Regions from separate parts of the Micromonospora sp. NPDC049274 genome, predicted to be linked through region 3. Evidence: riboswitches for the same ligand, from Rfam matches in the RefSeq annotation. Region 3 holds a riboswitch; each other region holds the start of a gene.

Region 1 (6,184 bases), on a different contig from region 3:
CAGCGAGTCGATCCAGCGGAAGCAGAACTCGGCCTTGCGGCGGATCGAGGGGATGTTCTCGATCGCGGCGAAGGCGGCGAACCGCTCGGTCTCGTCCGGCACGTACGTGTCGAGCAGGTTGAGGTAGAACTGGACGTGCACGGCCTCCTCGAACAGCTGCCGGGACAGGTAGAGGCGACCCTCGGGGCTGTTGACGTGCTGGTACAGGTTGAGCACCAGGTTGTTGGCGACGATCGTGTCGCCGGTGGCGAAGAACGCCACGAGGCGGCTGACCAGATGCCGCTCGGCCGGCGACAGCCGGTCCAGGTCGGCGAGGTCGGCGTGCAGATCGACCTCCTCGACCGTCCAGGTGTTGCGGATCGCGGCACGGAACCGGTCGAAGAAGTGCGGGTAGCGCATCGGGCGGAGAGTGAGATCCATCCCCGGATCGAGCAGCATGTGCGTGGTCCTCGTGTCGGTGGTGGCGTCGGGAGAGGTCACTGGCACGCCTCGCACGACTCGGGGTTCTCCAGCGAGCAGGCCAGCGCATCGGCGTCGGCGGCAACCGCGACGGCGACTGGTGCGACGGCGCTGACGGTGGCCTGCTGGATCCGCGTGGCGGGGCGTGAGCGCAGGTAGTAGGTGGTCTTCAAACCGGTCTTCCAGGCGTACAGGTACATCGAGGAGAGCTTGCCGATGGTGGGCGAGGCCAGGAACAGGTTCAGCGACTGGGACTGGTCGATGAACGGCGCGCGGGCGGCGGCCAGGTCGATCAGCGATCGCTGCGGCAGCTCCCACGCGGTGCGGAACAGCTCCCGCACGTCCGCCGGCAGCTCCGTGACTGTCTGCACCGACCCCTCCGCGCGGCGGATCGCCGAACGGATCTGCTCGGTCCACAGGCCACGCGCCTTCAGCTCGCCGACCAGGGCCGTGTTGACCTGGAGGAACTCCCCGGACAGGGTCTCGCGCTTGAACAGGTTGGACACCTGCGGCTCGACGCACTCGTAACAGCCGGCGATCGAGGCGATGGTCGCGGTCGGCGCGACCGCCACCAGCAGCGAGTTGCGCAGCCCGTACGCCCCGACCCGCTGGCGCAGCGCGGCCCAGCGCGCGGTCTGCGTACCCTCGACGCCCCACAGGTCGGGCTGGAGCTGGCCCCGCGCGGCCCGGGTCTGCCCGAACGCCGGGTGCGCGCCGAAGTCGCGCGCCAGGTCGGCGGAGGTCTCCAGCGCGGTCAGGTACAGCTCCTCGCTGATCCGCGTGGACAGCTCCCGCGCGGCCGGCGAGTCGAAAGGCATCCGCAGCGCGAAGAACACGTCCTGCAGGCCCATCAGCCCGAGCCCGACCGGCCGCCAGCGAGGGTTGCTCGCCGCAGCCTGCGGTGTCGGGTAGTAGTTGATGTCGATGACCCGGTCGAGGAACGTCACAGCCGTCCGGACCGTGGCGCGCAGTTGTTCCCAGTCGATGCCGCCGTCGGTCAGGTGGGCGGCCACGTTCACCGAGCCGAGGTTGCACACCGCGGTCTCGGCGTCGCTGGACACCTCGACGATCTCGGTGCACAGGTTGGACAGGTGCACCACGTTGCCGGGCTCGGCCGTCTGGTTGCACAGCCGGTTGGCCGCGTCCTTGAAGGTCATCCAACCGTTGCCGGTCTGGGCCAGGGTCCGCATCATCTTCCCGTACAGCTCCCGCGCCGGCACCTGCCGCACGTAGCGGCCCTGCGCCTCGGCCGCCCGGTACGCGGCGTCGAACCGCTCCCCCCACAGGTCGGGCAGCTCGGGCACCTCGTCCGGGTCGAACAGCGACCACACCTCGTCGGCCTCGACCCGGCGCATGAACTCGTCCGGGATCCAGTTGGCCAGGTTCAGGTTGTGGGTACGCCTGGCGTCCTCGCCGGTGTTGTCCCGCAGCTGGAGGAACTCCTCGATGTCCGGGTGCCACGGCTCCAGGTAGACGCAGGCCGCGCCCTTGCGTCGACCGCCCTGGTTGACCGCCGCGACGCTCGCGTCAAGGGTGCGCAGCCACGGCACGATCCCGTTGGACTGGCCGTTGGTGCCGCGGATCAGCGCACCCCGGGACCGGACCCGGGAGTACGCGATGCCGATGCCACCGGCGAACTTGGACAGGTTGGCGACCTGGGCGTAGCGCGCGTAGATCGAGTCCAGCTCGTCGCGCGGCGAGTCGACGAGGTAGCACGAGGACATCTGCGTGTGCCGGGTGCCGGAGTTGAACAGCGTCGGTGAGCTGGGCAGGTAGGCCAGGCTGGACATGAGTCGGTAGAAGTCCACGGCCTCGTCCGGCGTACGGGACAGGCCGCAGGCCACCCGCAGCAGCCAGTACTGCGGGGTCTCCAGCACCAGCCGGGTGGTGGGATGGCGCAGCAGGTACCGGTCGTAGACCGTGCGCAGGCCGAAGTACTCGAAGCGACGGTCACCGTCGGCGTCGACAGCGTCGTCGAACGTGCCGGCGTGCGCGGCGACGAACGCGGCGGTCTCGTCTCCGATCAGGCCCTCGGCGTGGCCGGCCCGGATCGCCGCGCTGAACGAGGTGACGCCCTGCCGGCGTACCTCTCGCTCGACGTGGCTGGCCAGCAGCCGGGCGGCGAGGCGCGAGTACTGCGGCTCCGTACCGATCATCTCGGCAGCGGTCTGGATGGTCAGCCGGTCCAGCTCGGCCGTCGTCGCGCCGTCGTACAGGCCACTGATCGTGCGGGTCGCCACCCGCAGCGGGTCGACGTCGGGCAGGTCGTCGGCCCAGCGCTCGACCGTGGCGACGAGCTTGCGCACGTCCACCGGCTCCCTGGCGCCGTCGCGGGTCTGCACCCGCGTCGGTGTACGCCGGAGGGCCGTGTCGCCGTCGGCCGGGGTCACCTCGGTAACTGTCACCACTCACTCCTCGCGAGTTTGAGGACCTGATGGCCCTCGGCACGAGGCGACCGACACCGGCGGACGCCACGCCGACGGCGGCGTGGATCCGAAAGGCGTCGGCCGTCCCACGCGGCCTCGGACCGCCGCCCACCCGGATGCGGGTACGCGGCGCGCTGGCAGGTCTTCGGACTCGCGGGCACGACCGGGGTCGCCCGGTCTCCTACTGGCCGTCGCTTCCCAGGCCAGATGGCGGCCCAGTGCTGATGACGGCTGTCGTTCCCACTCACCGCTGCGGGGCAGTCCCGGAATTCCACCGGGTTCCCTCTTGCCTCGGCCACCCTGGGATGAGTGGCCGAACCAGCTGCGATCGACACCATATATAGGGGCGGGAGGGTTTGTCACACCCCACATGTCGGGTCCGGGCGTGTCGCGGCCGCCGGCGACGGCCCTCGTCGATCCGGTCGACGCCCGCGGGCGAGCGGCCGTGGCGCGGCGTCGCGATCGGACTTCGCCGCCGGCTTGACCGAGGAGAACCGGCACCGATACGGTCGACCCACATCTGCGGCGACGCGAGGGAAGCCGGTGAGAATCCGGCGCGGTCGCGCCACTGTGAGCGGTCCCCGACCCAGGGGGCCGCGAGCCAGGACGCTCGGTCGTCCGCAGCCTTGCGATGGGGACGCGTCATCCCCGAGGAGGTTCGTGCACACATGTCCAGTTCCACGTCCAGCCAGCCGCTGGTGCACCCCGCTGTCCCGACCCGTCTCCTGTGGACGGTCCTGGCCACCGTCGCCGTGCTCACCCTGCTGGCCTATCTCGTCGCCTTCGACCAGGGCGCGGTCTCGCGCAGCGGGATGTTCCTGCACGAGCTGATGCACGACGGCAGGCACCTGCTCGGTGTCCCGTGCCACTGACCGGCACCGCACCCACCTTCGTCACGGTTCTCCTGCGCGGGCTGCTCGCCGGCCTGGTGGCCGGCCTGCTCGCCGGAACGTTCGCCTACGTCGTCGGCGAACCCCACATCGAGGCGGCCATCGCCATCGAGGAGGCGGCGACACACGCCGAACCCGCCACCGGTGGGCACCAGCACGACGAGGATGCCCTGGTCAGCAGGAACGGCCAGCGCGGCGGGCTGTTCCTGGCCACCGCACTGTTCGGCGTCGCGATGGGTGGCCTGCTGGCCGCGGCGTACGTCCTGCTGACCCGGCGGCGACGGACCCCTGACGACGGACGGTCCGGGCTGCTCCTGGCCGGCGGCGCGCTGCTCGGCGCGGTGATCGTTCCGTTCCTCAAGTACCCGCCGAACCCCCCGGCCGTCGGCGACCCGGCCACCATCAACCAGCGCACGGTCACCTACCTGCTGCTGGTGGTCCTCGGGCTGGTGGCGGTCTGGTCCGGTTCGCTGGGCTACCGGTCGGTCGGCGCACAGGCGCCGGTGTGGCTGCGCGCCAGCGCGGCGGTCGGCGGTTTCCTGCTGGTCACCGGCGTGGCCTACGTGGTGCTGCCGTCGTTCCAGGAGGTCCCGGGTGACTTCCCCGCCACGCTGCTGTGGAGCTTCCGGCTCGCCTCCCTCGGCACCCAGGTGGTGCTGTGGACCGGGATCGGCCTGCTCTTCGCAGCCCTGATGCACCGGCAGCGCGCGGTCGCCGACGCACAGCCGGCCGGGTGAGCGCCACCAGCCTGCGGCTGGTCGCCCACGGTCACACCGCCGCCCTGCGGCGAGCCCGCTTCGGCGGGGACGACGGACTGGACGAGGGCGGCCGGCGCGCCGCCCTCGCCCTGTCCGGGCTGGGCCGGTGGGCGCCGTCGAGCGACACCGACGCCTGCCTGTCCAGCCCCGCGGCGGCGGCCGTCCAGACCGCGTACGCCCTCGGCCTCGCGCCCGCCGTCGAGACGGCGCTTGTCGACTGCGACTTCGGCGACTGGACCGGCCGGTCACTGGAAGAGGTCGCCGCCGCGCAACCCGACGCCCTGCACGAGTGGATGTCCACCCCGGACGCCGCGCCGCACGGGGGCGAATCCGTGGCCGACCTGCGCGAGCGCGTCGGCCGGTGGCTCGACGAACAGCGCGGCGTCGGCCGACGGATCACGGCCGTCACCCACCCGCTCGTGATCAGGGTGGCGGTCGTGCACGCCCTGGGGCTGCCGCTGGCGACGTACCGGCAGCTGGACGTCGAGCCGTTGGCGATCGTCCGGCTCACCGACCACGGCCGACGGTGGCAGCTCCGGCTCACCTCGCGCCGGTGACGGTGAACGGTTCGGATACCGGCGTTGCCGACGTGGCACCGGACAGCGTCGCACTGGTCGCGCCCGGCTGCCGAATCCGGATTGATCGCAGGGAAACACGGTGACCACTGCGTCCCGCGTGGGCACCATGGGCGTACGGCGCTCAGCGACCGCCCGCGGCCAACTCGGCCAGCATCCCCTCACAACTGCGGACGACCACCTCCGCGCCCCGGCGCTGAGCCAGCGGGAGCAGCGGATCCTCGGCCCGGTCCCGCCACCGCCACTGCGCGTCGGCGGCGACCTCCCAGAGCCGCTGCACGGTCGCCTCGTGCTCGACGCCGAGCCGTGCGGCCAGACCCACCCCGTCACCACCGACGAGGCGCTGCGCCTCGGCGGCCAACTCGGCGTCGAAACCGAGGCGGGCGTTGCGCAGCGCCACCAGCAGGCGCAGCTCCCGGAACTCGTGTGCGCCCGCCAGGATCTGCTCGATCGCGCCGACCAACTCGTCGGCGCCGCGCACCGGCTCGGCCCGCACCAGGGCCTCCACGGCCGCCAGCGCCGAGCGTGCCTTGAGCGTGTCGCGACGATCGACGAAACATCGGGTCATCGACTCCCGCAGCTCGGTGAGCCCACTGCGTCGGATCAGCTCGGCCGACAGGGTCACCCGGGTATCGAACCCGCTGCGGACCAGGGTCGTCGCGAGCCGGATCCCGAAGAGTCCGAACCGGTCCAGCAGACCGGCGCGCACCTCCGAATCCAGGTGCACCGGAAGCTCGCCACGGACGAAGCGGTCGGCGGAGAGCAGGTGGGCCTCCAACTCGACGCGGGACGCCCCGGCCAGCGTCGCGAGCGCGGCGAAGTCGGATTCGCTCAGCATCCGGCCCGCGAGACCGATCGCCCCGCTGCACGCCACCACGTTCACGGCCAGCGCGCCCACCCGGGGGTCGCGGTGGTGCCGGCGGGCCAGCTGGCGGGCGGTGAGCAGCCCGTCGATCCGGCCGCCGCCCACCTCGTCCGCGCGGGACAACACCATGATCACGTTCACCGGGGCGGTCTGCCCGACGACACTGTCCCGCGCGGACTCCAACACCCGCAGGTCACTGTCGCGGCCGTCG
Region 2 (6,184 bases), on a different contig from region 3:
GTCCCAGTAGTCGCGGATCCGGCCGAGGGTCCAGCGGTACCGGCGGCGGCTGGCCAGGCCCATCGGGTTGGCGTGGGTAGCCCCGAAGAACGGCTCGGCGGCCGGGGAGCGCCAGTCGAGCAGCAGCCGACGACCGCCCCCGTCGGTGAGGCCGAATCGCCCGATGTAGACGGGCTCGGGGTCGTCGGCGCTGACGATGCGTCCGAGGCACAGGTCCAGGCCGAAGCGGCGCAGGGCCCGCAGGCGACCGGTCAGCCGCCGGACCTCCTCGTCCCGGGCGACCGCCTGGCGGCCCTTGCCGGCGGGTGCCCGGCGCTCGGCGTCGAGGCGGTCGGACAGGTCCGCGATCGACTGCTCCAGGCTCGCCGCGATGGCGGCGAAGTGCTGCTCGTCACGGGCGATCAGCGCCGGATCGGCCTTGGCGGCGAGGTTGTCGGGAAGGTCGAACACGGCGTCCGCCGCCGACGACTTGTGCATGTGCTGGCTCCCGTTTCCGCAGGTCCTGGCCTTGGACGGGCAATTCTGCGGTACACCTGGGGCCTTGCCGCAAGTCCCCCCATGCGGTATATGTTGGATATGGCGGGAGGTGTGTCGCCCCTCCCGCGCGCCGCGTGTCCCTGTGGCCCGCTTTCCCTGCGGCCCGGCGATCCAGATTTCTCCCACCCGGCGCGCAGCCCATTGCCAGGAATCGGTGCTGAACTGGAGAGGCGTCCGAGGAGAGAGGGCTGGGCATGAGCTGGTTCAACAGGCGGTCACGGGGCGCCGAGGCGACCCCGACGAAGCTGGACCGCGAGGCCACCCGGGACGACCTCGCCGCGCTGGAGGCATTCGTCGCCAGCCGTCGGGGAGTGGAGTTCTACCTGGAACCGGAGACCACCGCGACCGACACCACGGTGGTGGCGATCGCCCACGACGGCGAATGGATCCGCCGCCGCACCGGCACACCCCGCGCCGCAGGCGCCATCGCGCGCAAGCACGCGGTTCCGCTGTACGAGGCGGCCCGCACCGGCTACCCGGAACGGATGCGCACTTGGAACCGGGCGCACCCGGAGCGTCACGCCCGCTGATCGCCGGAGCGGCGACGCCCGTTGGCCGTTGGAGCGGCGACGCCCGCTGGCCCCGATCAGCCGTCACGCCCGCTGATCGGGGTGCCGCCCAGAGTCGGTTGTTCTGCGCGGAGGCGAGCGCCGCTCGGCCCTTCGCGGGTGGTGGTCGATGCCTTTGGAGCTGATGCGGTTGACGACATCGCCGTGGGAGCGAACCGACCGACTGGCGCGCGGCTCAGGAAAGCCCAGGTGCGGTGGACCGGTCGGATGCGTTGGACGGGTCGGGTGCGGTGGACGGGGCTGGCGCGGTGGACGGGTCACGAAGCGGGTGGGCTCGCGGCAGTGGGCGGGAGCCGGGAAGCGGGAGGCAGGGCGATCGGGGCTCGCGGCACCGAACGGCGGTCAGGGAGCGAGAGTCAGAGCGATGTCGCCCACGACATCAGCTCCAAAGGGCCCACGTACCCTCACCCTCCCGCTGGCGGGAGCGCCCTGCGACCGGCTGGCCCTGCGACCGGCTGGCCGGCCCTGCGACCGGCGGCCTCGCGACGTCGGCATCCGCAGGGTCGGCGAGTGGCGGCGTGTGCGCCTGCCGCAGACGTGCGCTCATGACGTGGGACGGCGTGAGACGGCGTGGGACGACGTGGGACGGCGTGAGACGACGTGGGGCGACGTGGGACGACGTGGGACGGCGTGAGACTCGTGACGTGAGACTCGTCGCGCCGCCGCTCCGGAGCAGGTGAGCGCGGCCGGCGGTGCCGCGACCTGCGTTGACCGGCGGCGCTGCCGTGTGGCAGCATTCGCGGCCTGACGGCAGTGAAGGAAGTCGGTGCGAATCCGACGCGGTCCCGCCACTGTCACCGGGGAGCGATCCCCCCTCGCGAGTCACGGCCGTGTGTCTGCGGTTGGAAGGCCGGGGGAGAGCGTCGATCCGGAAGCCAGGATACTTCGGCCGTCGGGACGTACCCCAGGGCGTGGACACCCGAGGAGGACCCGATGACGCTTGGCGTCTCCATCATCGACGGCGCGTGCCGTTCCCCGCACCGCGGCCGTGTCGTCGCCGCGATCGGCATCGACTCCGTTCACTGCTGAGTTCCGGACCGCGCCGCCCGTCGTCCCCGGCCGTACGCCGGTGAGCGGGCCCGATCGCGGCCTCCGCTGAACCCTGCGCCCATCCGTCGCCAGGCCGCTCCCGCGAGCGTGCCGGCGTTACCGTCCGGAGCCTGCCGTGCGCGTTCTGCTGCTCTCCACCGCCGACACCGACCTGCTGGCCGCCCGCGCCAGTGACGCCGACTACCGGCTCGCCAACCCCGCACGGGTCGCCGCCGACGAGGTGCCCGCCCTGCTCGACGGGGTCGACCTGGCCGTCGTACGCCTGCTCGGGGGTCGGCAGGCGTGGCCGGACGGCCTCGCCGCGGTGCTCGCCACCGGCGTGCCGACTGTCGTGCTCGGCGGCGAGGCGGTGCCCGACGCGGAGCTGATGGCCGTCTCCACGGTGCCGTCCGGGGTGGTCACCCAGGCGCTGGCGTACCTGGTGGAGGGCGGGCCGGACAACCTCGGGCACCTGGCCCGGTTCCTCGGCGACACGGTGCTGCTCACGGGGGAGGGGTTCGCTCCGCCCGCGCCCACCCCGGCGTACGGGGTGCACGGCGAGCACCCGGCCGACCCGGACCGGCCCACCGTGGGGATCGTCTTCTACCGGGCGCACGCCCTCGCCGGCAACACCGCGTTCGTCGACGTGCTGGCCGACGCCGTGCGGGAGGCCGGGGGCAACCCGCTGCCGATCTTCTGTGGCTCGCTGCGCGGCCTGACCACCGGCGCCGGCCCGCTGGGGCTGTTCGCCCGCTGTGACGCGCTGCTGGTCACCGTGCTCGCGGCCGGCGGTGCGGTCGCCGCGGACGCCTCCGGGGGCGGCGACGAGGACGCCTGGGACGTCGGCGCGCTCGCCGCCCTGGACGTGCCCGTCATCCAGGCGCTCTGCCTCACCAGCACCCGTGAACAGTGGGCCGGCAGCGACGCCGGGCTGTCCCCGTTGGACGCGGCCATGCAGGTGGCGATTCCCGAGTTCGACGGCCGGATCGTCACCGTGCCGTTCTCGTTCAAGCGGATCGACGCCGACGGTCTCTCGGTGTACGCCGCCGACGCCGAGCGGGCCGCCCGGGTGGCCGGCATCGCGGTGCGCCACGCCCGGCTGCGGTACGTGCCCAACGCCGACAAGCGGGTCGCCGTCGTCCTCAGCTCGTACCCCACCAAGCACTCCCGGGTGGGCAACGCCGTCGGGCTGGACACCCCGGTCTCGGCGGTCCGGCTGTTCGCCGCGCTCGCCGAGGCGGGTTACGACCTGGGTGACGCGCCGCCACCCGAGGACGGCGACGCGCTGATCCACGCGCTGATCGCCGCCGGCGGTCACGACGTGGAGTGGCTCACTCCGGAGCAGCTGGCCGCCGCCGAGGCCCGGATACCGGGGCAGACCTACCGGCGGTGGTTCGACCAGGTCCCGGCCGAGCTGCGCGAGCGGATGCGGGAGCACTGGGGTGAGCCGCCCGGCGAGCTGTACACCGAGGGCGGCGACATCGTGCTGGCCGGGCTGCGCTTCGGCAACGTGGTGCTGTTGATCCAGCCACCCCGCGGCTTCGGGGAGAACCCGATCGCCATCTACCACGACCCGGACCTGCCGCCGAGCCACCACTACCTGGCCGCGTACCGCTGGCTGGCCGCGCCGGTCGCGGACGGTGGGTTCGGCGCGGACGCCGTGGTGCACCTGGGCAAGCACGGCACCCTGGAGTGGCTGCCGGGCAAGGGCCTCGGCCTGGCCGCCGACTGCGCGCCCGACGCGGTCCTCGCCGACCTGCCGCTCGTCTACCCGTTCATCGTCAACGACCCCGGCGAGGGCACCCAGGCCAAGCGCCGCGCGCACGCCGTGGTCATCGACCACCTGGTGCCGCCGATGGCCCGCGCCGAGACCTACGGCGACCTGGCCAAACTGGAGCAACTGCTCGACGAGTACGCGACAGTGCAGGCGCTCGACCCGGCCAAGGTGCCCACCGTGCGGGCGCAGATCTGGGACCTCGTCCGCGCCGCCGAGCTGCATCACGACCTGCACGCCGAGGCGATGCCCGACGCCGACGACTTCGACGACTTCGTGCTGCACCTCGACGGGTACCTGTGCGAGGTCAAGGACGTGCAGATCCGCGACGGGCTGCACATCCTCGCCGACGCGCCGACCGGCGAGCCCCGGGTCAACCTGGTGCTCGCCGTGCTGCGTGCCCCGCAGATCTGGGGCGGCAAGCACGCCCTGCCCGGCCTGCGGCAGGCCCTCGCCGCCGCGTACGGCCTCGACGAGCAGGAGCTGCTCGCGTCGCCGGGGCAGCGGATCGCCCTGCCGGTCGCGCTTACCGACGCGGTGGACGGGCCGGCCGGCACCGCCGCCGACGCGGTCGACCTGATCGAGGCCCTCGCGCGACGGCTGGTCACCGGAATGGAGACCCTGGACTGGGACGCCGAGGCCGTCGACGCGGTGGTCGTGGAGGTGACCGGGCAGTCGATCCCGGACGCCGCCGCCGTGCTGCGCTTCGCGGCCACCGAACTGGTGCCCCGGCTGGCGCGCACCACCGACGAGCTGACCAACACCCTCGGCGCGCTCGACGGCCGGTTCGTGCCGCCCGGCCCGTCCGGCTCACCCACCCGGGGCCTGGTAAACGTGCTGCCCACCGGCCGCAACTTCTACTCCGTCGACCCGAAGGCCATCCCCAGCCGCAACGCGTGGGACGTCGGTGTGGCCCTCGCGGACTCGCTGCTGGCCCGGCACCTCGCCGACACCGGCACGTACCCCCGCTCGGTGGGGTTGACCGTGTGGGGCACCAGCGCGATGCGGACCCAGGGCGACGACATCGCCGAGGTGCTCGCGCTGTTGGGCTGCCGCCCGGTCTGGGACGAACGGTCCCGGCGGGTCACAGGCGTCGAGGTGGTGCCGACCGTCGAGTTGGGCCGCCCGCGCGTCGACGTGACAGTGCGCATCTCCGGCTTCTTCCGTGACGCGTTCCCGCACGTCGTGGCGCTGCTCGACGACGCCGTCCGCCGCGTCGCCGCGCTGGACGAGCCGGACGAGGACAACTACCTGCGGGCGCACGTCGCCGCCGACCTCGCCGAGCACGGGGACGAGCGGCGCGCGACCGCCCGGATCTTCGGCTCGAAGCCCGGGGCGTACGGCGCGGGCCTGCTGCCGCTGATCGACGCCCGGACGTGGCGCAGCGACGCCGACCTGGCCGAGGTGTACGCGGTATGGGGCGGTTACGCGTACGGCCGGGGCCTGGACGGGCGGGAGGCACGCGCCGACATGGAACGCTCCTTCGCCCGCATCGCGGTGGCCGTGAAGAACCAGGACACCCGCGAGCACGACATCGTCGACTCCGACGACTACTTCCAGTACCACGGTGGGATGGTGGCGATGGTCCGCCACCTCACGGGCACGTCACCGCAGGCGTACGTGGGTGACTCGGCCATGCCGCACGACGTGCGTACCCGCACCCTGGGTGAGGAGACCCGGCGGGTGTTCCGGGCCCGGGTGGTAAACCCGAAGTGGATCGCCGCGATGCGCCGGCACGGCTACAAGGGCGCTTTCGAGCTGGCCGCCACCGTGGACTACCTGTTCGGCTACGACGCCACCGCCGGCGTGGTCGACGACTGGATGTACGAGCACCTGGCCGCCGCGTACCTGTTCGACGACACGACCCGGGAGTTCCTGGAGCAGTCCAACCCGTGGGCGTTGCGGGGCATCACCGAGCGGTTGTTGGAGGCCGCCGACCGGGGGCTGTGGGCCAAACCGGAGCCGGCCACCCTGGACCGGCTGCGCGACACGTACCTGGCCAGCGAGGGCGACCTGGAGGACCGGGCATGAGCGCGAGGAGTGAGCCGGTTTTGCGAGCCCCGCAGTCGCGAACGAAGGAAGCACAGTGACGATCTATCCGTTCAGCGCGGTGCTCGGCATGGCCGACATGCGGTTGGCGCTGCTGCTCAACGCGGTGTCCCCGGCGATCGGCGGAGTCCTCGTGCGGGGCGAGAAGGGGACCGCCAAGTCCACGGCCGTGCGAGCGCTCGCCGCGCTGCTGCCCCCGGTGCGCCGGGTCGCCGGTTGCCGCTTC
Region 3 (4,659 bases):
TCATGGCGTCGAGCAGCCGTGACGCCTGCGGCCGGTCCGGCCAGGGCACGCGGCGGGAGACGCCCTCGTCGAAGAACTCCAGCACGATCCGGCCATGACCGGCGACCAGGTCTTCGGCGTAGTTGCGCTGCCACCGGCACGACGACGCCCGATCCTGAAAGCCGACGGTGGACATCCGTCCATAGAACGCGAAGCGCAGCCCATCCGCAGCCGGAGTGAACCGTTGTGGCCGTAGCTTCCGCTGCCCGGCGGCCCAGGACGAAAGAGTGCTCCGTCCCCGTTCTGTCATTGTCCTCGTCGCCATAGGACCTCCACGATCGGGAGATGCTTGCGGGGAGGTATGAGTGTTGTTCGTGTAAGCCTGCGGCAGGCGGACAGGGTGTCCGGCTCGTGCGGATGGGCTTAGCCCTCCTACCCTCCCAGGTTGATCGTCGAGTGGTTCCATCCGTTGATGGCCGGGGATCCCGGCATCTGAGCAAGTCATCTACACGGGCTATGCTTCGGGCGGCGCTGGTTCGCCCGGTCACGAGGTGGTTGGGCGTCGTAAGAGGGAACCCGGTGGGAATCCGGGGCTGCCCCGCAGCGGTGAGTGGGAACGACCGCCGTCATGAGCACTGGGCCAGTGGCCTGGGAAGCGACGGCCAGTAGGGGACCGGCGCAGCCGGTCGGGCCCGCGAGTCCGAAGACCTGCCAGTGCTGCGCACACGACCGTGTGCGCTGCCGTCGGCCTCGCGGGTGGGCTGAGCGGGTGACGTGCCGTGTGCGATCTGCGCCGGTGTGTCCTCGTCAGTGTGTGTCCGTGTTCCGGTGGTGTGGTTTCCCGAGGGACGGACTACCGCTGTGCACGACACCGCCACGATCGCCGGCCGAGCGCCGTCGGCGTCGCACCTGACCCTGTCGCAGATCATGGACCAGCACCACACCAACCTGATGGGTACGGTCCACGGTGGCCGCATCCTCAACCTCATCGACTCGGTTGCCGGAGTGGTCGCCGCCCGGCACTCCGACGGGCCGGCGGTCACCGCCGCGATCGACGAGACGGCGTTCCTGCGCGCAGTGCGGGTCGGCGACGTCGTGCACGTCGACGCCCGGATCACCTGGGCCGGCCGCAGCTCGATGGAGGTGGCCGTCAAGGTGACCGCCGACCGGTGGGACCGGGCGGTGCCGCCTACTGACGTGGCCACCGCCCACCTGGTCATGGTCGCCATCGACGACGACGGACAGCCGCGTACGGTTCCGCCGCTGCTGCCGGAGACCGACGGGGACCGGCGTCGCTACCGGGAGGCCGAGATCCGCCGCGAGCATCGGCTGGCCCTGCGGCGGGCGCTGCTCGACGGCGCCGAGGAGGGCTGAATCGTGCCCGGACTCTCCGTTGCGACGCTGGCCGGCTACCTCGCCGCGATCGTCGTCCTCATGGTCACGCCCGGCCCGGACATGAGCCGGAGCAGGGTGGCGGCTCGGCGCGGGCCTTCCTGCGTGGACTAGTGACCAATCTCCTCAATCCCAAGATGATCCTGTTCAGCGTGGCGTTCCTGCCTCAGTTCGTCGACCCGGCACGGGGCAATGCCACCGCCCAACTGGTGCTTCTCGGTGCGGTCTTCGTCGTGGTGCAACTCGCCGTCGACATCGCTCTGGGCGATGGTGCCGGGCGACTCGGCGCTCGCATGACTGACGGTCGCTTCTCGCTGCGCCTCAACAGGATCTGCGCGGCGGCGTTCGTCGCGCTCGGGGTACGCCTCGCGCTCGGGTCGTAGCGAGGCCCGGTGACCGTCGCCGTGGTCCGGCTCGCGAAGTGGACGTGGCGTGGTCATGCCTGGTAGGCAGGCGGGCGTGCGCATCGTCTCCCTGCTGCCGGCGGCCACGGACATCGTGGCCATGCTCGGCCTGACCGGGCATCTGGTCGGCCGCACGCACGAGTGTGACTGGCCGCCGGGGAACCTGGCCGGTGTGCCGGTGGTGACGGGGACGTCTCTGCCCGAGGCGTTGACGAGTCGGGAGATCTCGGCGGCGATCGCCGGCGACCCGCACCGAGGGTCGTCGTTGTACCAGCTCGATGTCACGATGCTGGAGGACGTGAAGCCGGATCTTATTCTGACCCAGGACCTGTGCGACGTGTGCGCGGTCTCCTATGCGCGGGTCAACGACGCGGTGCGGCTTATCGATCTCGATACCAGGGTGGTGTCCCTGGAGGCGAGGACGATCAACGGGATCCTGGACACGGTCGACGCCGTGGCCTCGTTGACCGACACCGGGGGCAGGGCGGCGCAGATCCGGGCGGACGCCGAGCGTCGACTCGCCGCGCTGCCCGGCCCGTCGCCCGACGCGCCGACGGTGCTGTTCGTCGAGTGGCTCGACCCTCTGATGCCGGGCGGGCACTGGGTGCCCGAGCAGATCGCCTTCGCGGGCGGCCGGTCGTTGCTTCGCGGTCCGGGGGCGCACAGCACCCCACACCTGTGGTCGGTGGTCGCCGACCTGGCCCCGGACGTGGTGGTGTTCGGGCCGTGTGGCTTTACGCCCGAACGGACCATCGGCGAGCTGTCCGTGGCGGCCGGGCAACCCGGTTGGGCCGACCTGCCCGCGGTTCGTCAGGGGCAGGTGTGGGTGGTCGACGGACCCGCCTACTTCAACCGCCCCGGTCCCAGGGTCGTCGACGGCGCGGAGATCCTCGCCGCCATCCTCGCCGACCGCCCGGATGCCCGCGCTCGGCGGGTTTCCGTCGACGCGGGTTGACCCGCCTGGCCGACACGGGCATCGGATGCGCGTTGTCGCACGCCGCGGTGGGGCGGCGTGCCGCCGCCCCACCGCGCGCTCAGGTAAGAGTGCTGCGGATCTCGGCGGCGCCGCTGACCAGACGGGTCAGGGCCTGTTCGACCTCCGGGTAGCCGCGGGTCTTCAGGCCGCAGTCGGGGTTGACCCAGAGCCGGTCGGCGGGCACCGCGGCGACGGCGCGGCGTAGCGCGTCGGTGACCTCCGCCTGTTCCGGTACGCGGGGGGAGTGGATGTCGTACACGCCGGGGCCAACTCCCCGGTGGTAGCCGGTGGTGCGCAGATCGTCGAGGATCTCCATCTTCGACCGGGACGCCTCGATGCTGGTGACGTCGGCGTCGAGGGCGTCGATCGCGGGCAGGACCTCGCCGAACTCGGAGTAGCACAGGTGGGTGTGGATCTGGGTGGCGTCGGCGACCCCGCTGGTGGCGAGCCGGAACGCCCGGACAGCCCAGTCCAGGTAGGCGCGCTGTTCGGCCCGGCGCAGCGGCAGTGTCTCCCGCAGCGCGGGTTCGTCGACCTGGATGATGCGGATGCCGGCGGCCTCCAGATCGCGGGCCTCGTCGCGTAGTGCGAGGGCGACCTGGTTGGCGGTGTCGGCGAGGGGTTGGTCGGTGCGGACGAACGACCAGGCCAGGATCGTCACCGGTCCGGTGAGCATGCCCTTGACCGGTCGGTTCGTCAGCGACTGCGCGTAGGTGGACCAGGCGACGGTCATCGGGCCGGTCCGGGTGACGTCGCCGTAGATGATCGGGGGGCGCACGCAGCGGGAGCCGTACGACTGCACCCAGCCGTTGACGGTGGCGGCGAACCCGTCGAGCTGTTCGCCGAAGTACTGCACCATGTCGTTGCGCTCCGGCTCGCCGTGCACCAGCACGTCCAGCCCGAGACGTTCCTGCACGGCGATGACGTGCGCGACCTCGGCGCGCATCCGCTCGGCGTAACCGGCGCCGTCGAGCCGCCCGGCCCGGTGCGCCGCCCGAGCCTGCCGCAGCTCAGAGGTCTGTGGGAACGACCCGATGGTGGTGGTGGGCATCGGCGGGAGGCCCAGTCGGGCCTGCTGCTTGGCGGCTCGCTCTTCGTAGGGTCCCCGGCGTACGTGTTCGGGCCGCAGCGCGTCCAGGCGGGCGCGGACCGCGTCGTTTCGCCAGGCTGCCGGTGCGGCGGGTGGGGGAGAGGGAAGCACGCCGACGCCGTCGCGCAGGGCGCGACCGAGAGCGACGACCTCGTCGACCTTCTGCCGGGCGAACGCCAGCCGGGCACGCAGGTCGACGTCGAGGTCGGGTTCGGCGGCCAGGTCCACCGGCACGTGCAGCAACGAGCACGACGTCGACACCGCGACGTGATCGGCCAGCCCGGTCAGCACCGCACCGGCCGCAGTGGCGGCGCGCAGGTCCGTACGCCAGATGTTGCGCCCGTCGACCAGCCCCGCGACGATCGTCTTGTTCCGCAGCGGCCCAGCGGCGGCGAGCCTTTTCAGGTTGCCCGGCCCGGCAACGAGGTCGATGCCCACCGCCTCGACCGGTGTGCCCAGCAACGCCGGCAGCGCGTCTCCGAGGTCACCGAAGTACGACGCGACGAACAACAGTGGCCGGTGTTCCACACCGCCGAGCCGGCGATACGCGGCGCGTAGCGCGGCGATCTCGTCCGAGGTTCGGTCGGCGGCGTACGCGGGCTCGTCGAGCTGGACCCAGGCGACCCCGGCGTCGGCCAGAGTGCCGAGGATGTCGGCGTAGACCGCGACGAGGTCATCGAGCCGGTCGAACGGTCGGAAGCCCTCCGGCGCGTCCTCGGTGGCCTTCGACAGCAGGAGGTAGGTCGCCGGTCCGACCAGCACCGGCCTGGTGGTGACGCCGAGCGCCTTTGCTTCGGCGTACTCCCGTACCGCCTTGT

Evidence for each region. Region 3 has a riboswitch for cobalamin ahead of AB0K10_RS22385 (acyl-CoA thioesterase). Riboswitches for the same ligand answer to the same signal wherever they lie in the genome.
Region 1: another riboswitch for cobalamin. It lies ahead of AB0K10_RS24875 (ribonucleoside-diphosphate reductase subunit alpha); the one in region 3 lies ahead of AB0K10_RS22385 (acyl-CoA thioesterase).
Region 2: another riboswitch for cobalamin. It lies ahead of cobN (cobaltochelatase subunit CobN); the one in region 3 lies ahead of AB0K10_RS22385 (acyl-CoA thioesterase).

Annotation. Positions count from the first base shown of each region.
Region 1 is NZ_JBFAQS010000015.1:46,991-53,174, forward strand. Features, by position in the region: gene AB0K10_RS24870 (ribonucleotide-diphosphate reductase subunit beta) at 1-438, opposite strand, end outside; gene AB0K10_RS24875 (ribonucleoside-diphosphate reductase subunit alpha) at 477-2,849, opposite strand; cobalamin riboswitch at 3,004-3,223, opposite strand; cobalamin riboswitch at 3,421-3,495, shown strand; gene AB0K10_RS24880 (CbtB domain-containing protein) at 3,554-3,757, shown strand; gene AB0K10_RS24885 (CbtA family protein) at 3,748-4,512, shown strand; gene AB0K10_RS24890 (histidine phosphatase family protein) at 4,509-5,090, shown strand; gene AB0K10_RS24895 (GTP-binding protein) at 5,233-6,184, opposite strand, start outside.
Region 2 is NZ_JBFAQS010000004.1:20,941-27,124, reverse strand. Features, by position in the region: gene helR (RNA polymerase recycling motor ATPase HelR) at 1-477, opposite strand, end outside; gene AB0K10_RS09080 (hypothetical protein) at 732-1,067, shown strand; cobalamin riboswitch at 1,863-1,992, shown strand; gene cobN (cobaltochelatase subunit CobN) at 2,272-5,940, shown strand; partial or broken gene AB0K10_RS09070 (VWA domain-containing protein) at 5,937-6,184, shown strand, end outside.
Region 3 is NZ_JBFAQS010000012.1:96,719-101,377, forward strand. Features, by position in the region: gene AB0K10_RS22380 (recombinase family protein) at 1-484, opposite strand, end outside; cobalamin riboswitch at 495-710, shown strand; gene AB0K10_RS22385 (acyl-CoA thioesterase) at 841-1,353, shown strand; gene AB0K10_RS22390 (hypothetical protein) at 1,357-1,485, shown strand; gene AB0K10_RS22395 (LysE family transporter) at 1,509-1,754, shown strand; gene AB0K10_RS22400 (ABC transporter substrate-binding protein) at 1,831-2,730, shown strand; gene metE (5-methyltetrahydropteroyltriglutamate--homocysteine S-methyltransferase) at 2,810-4,659, opposite strand, start outside.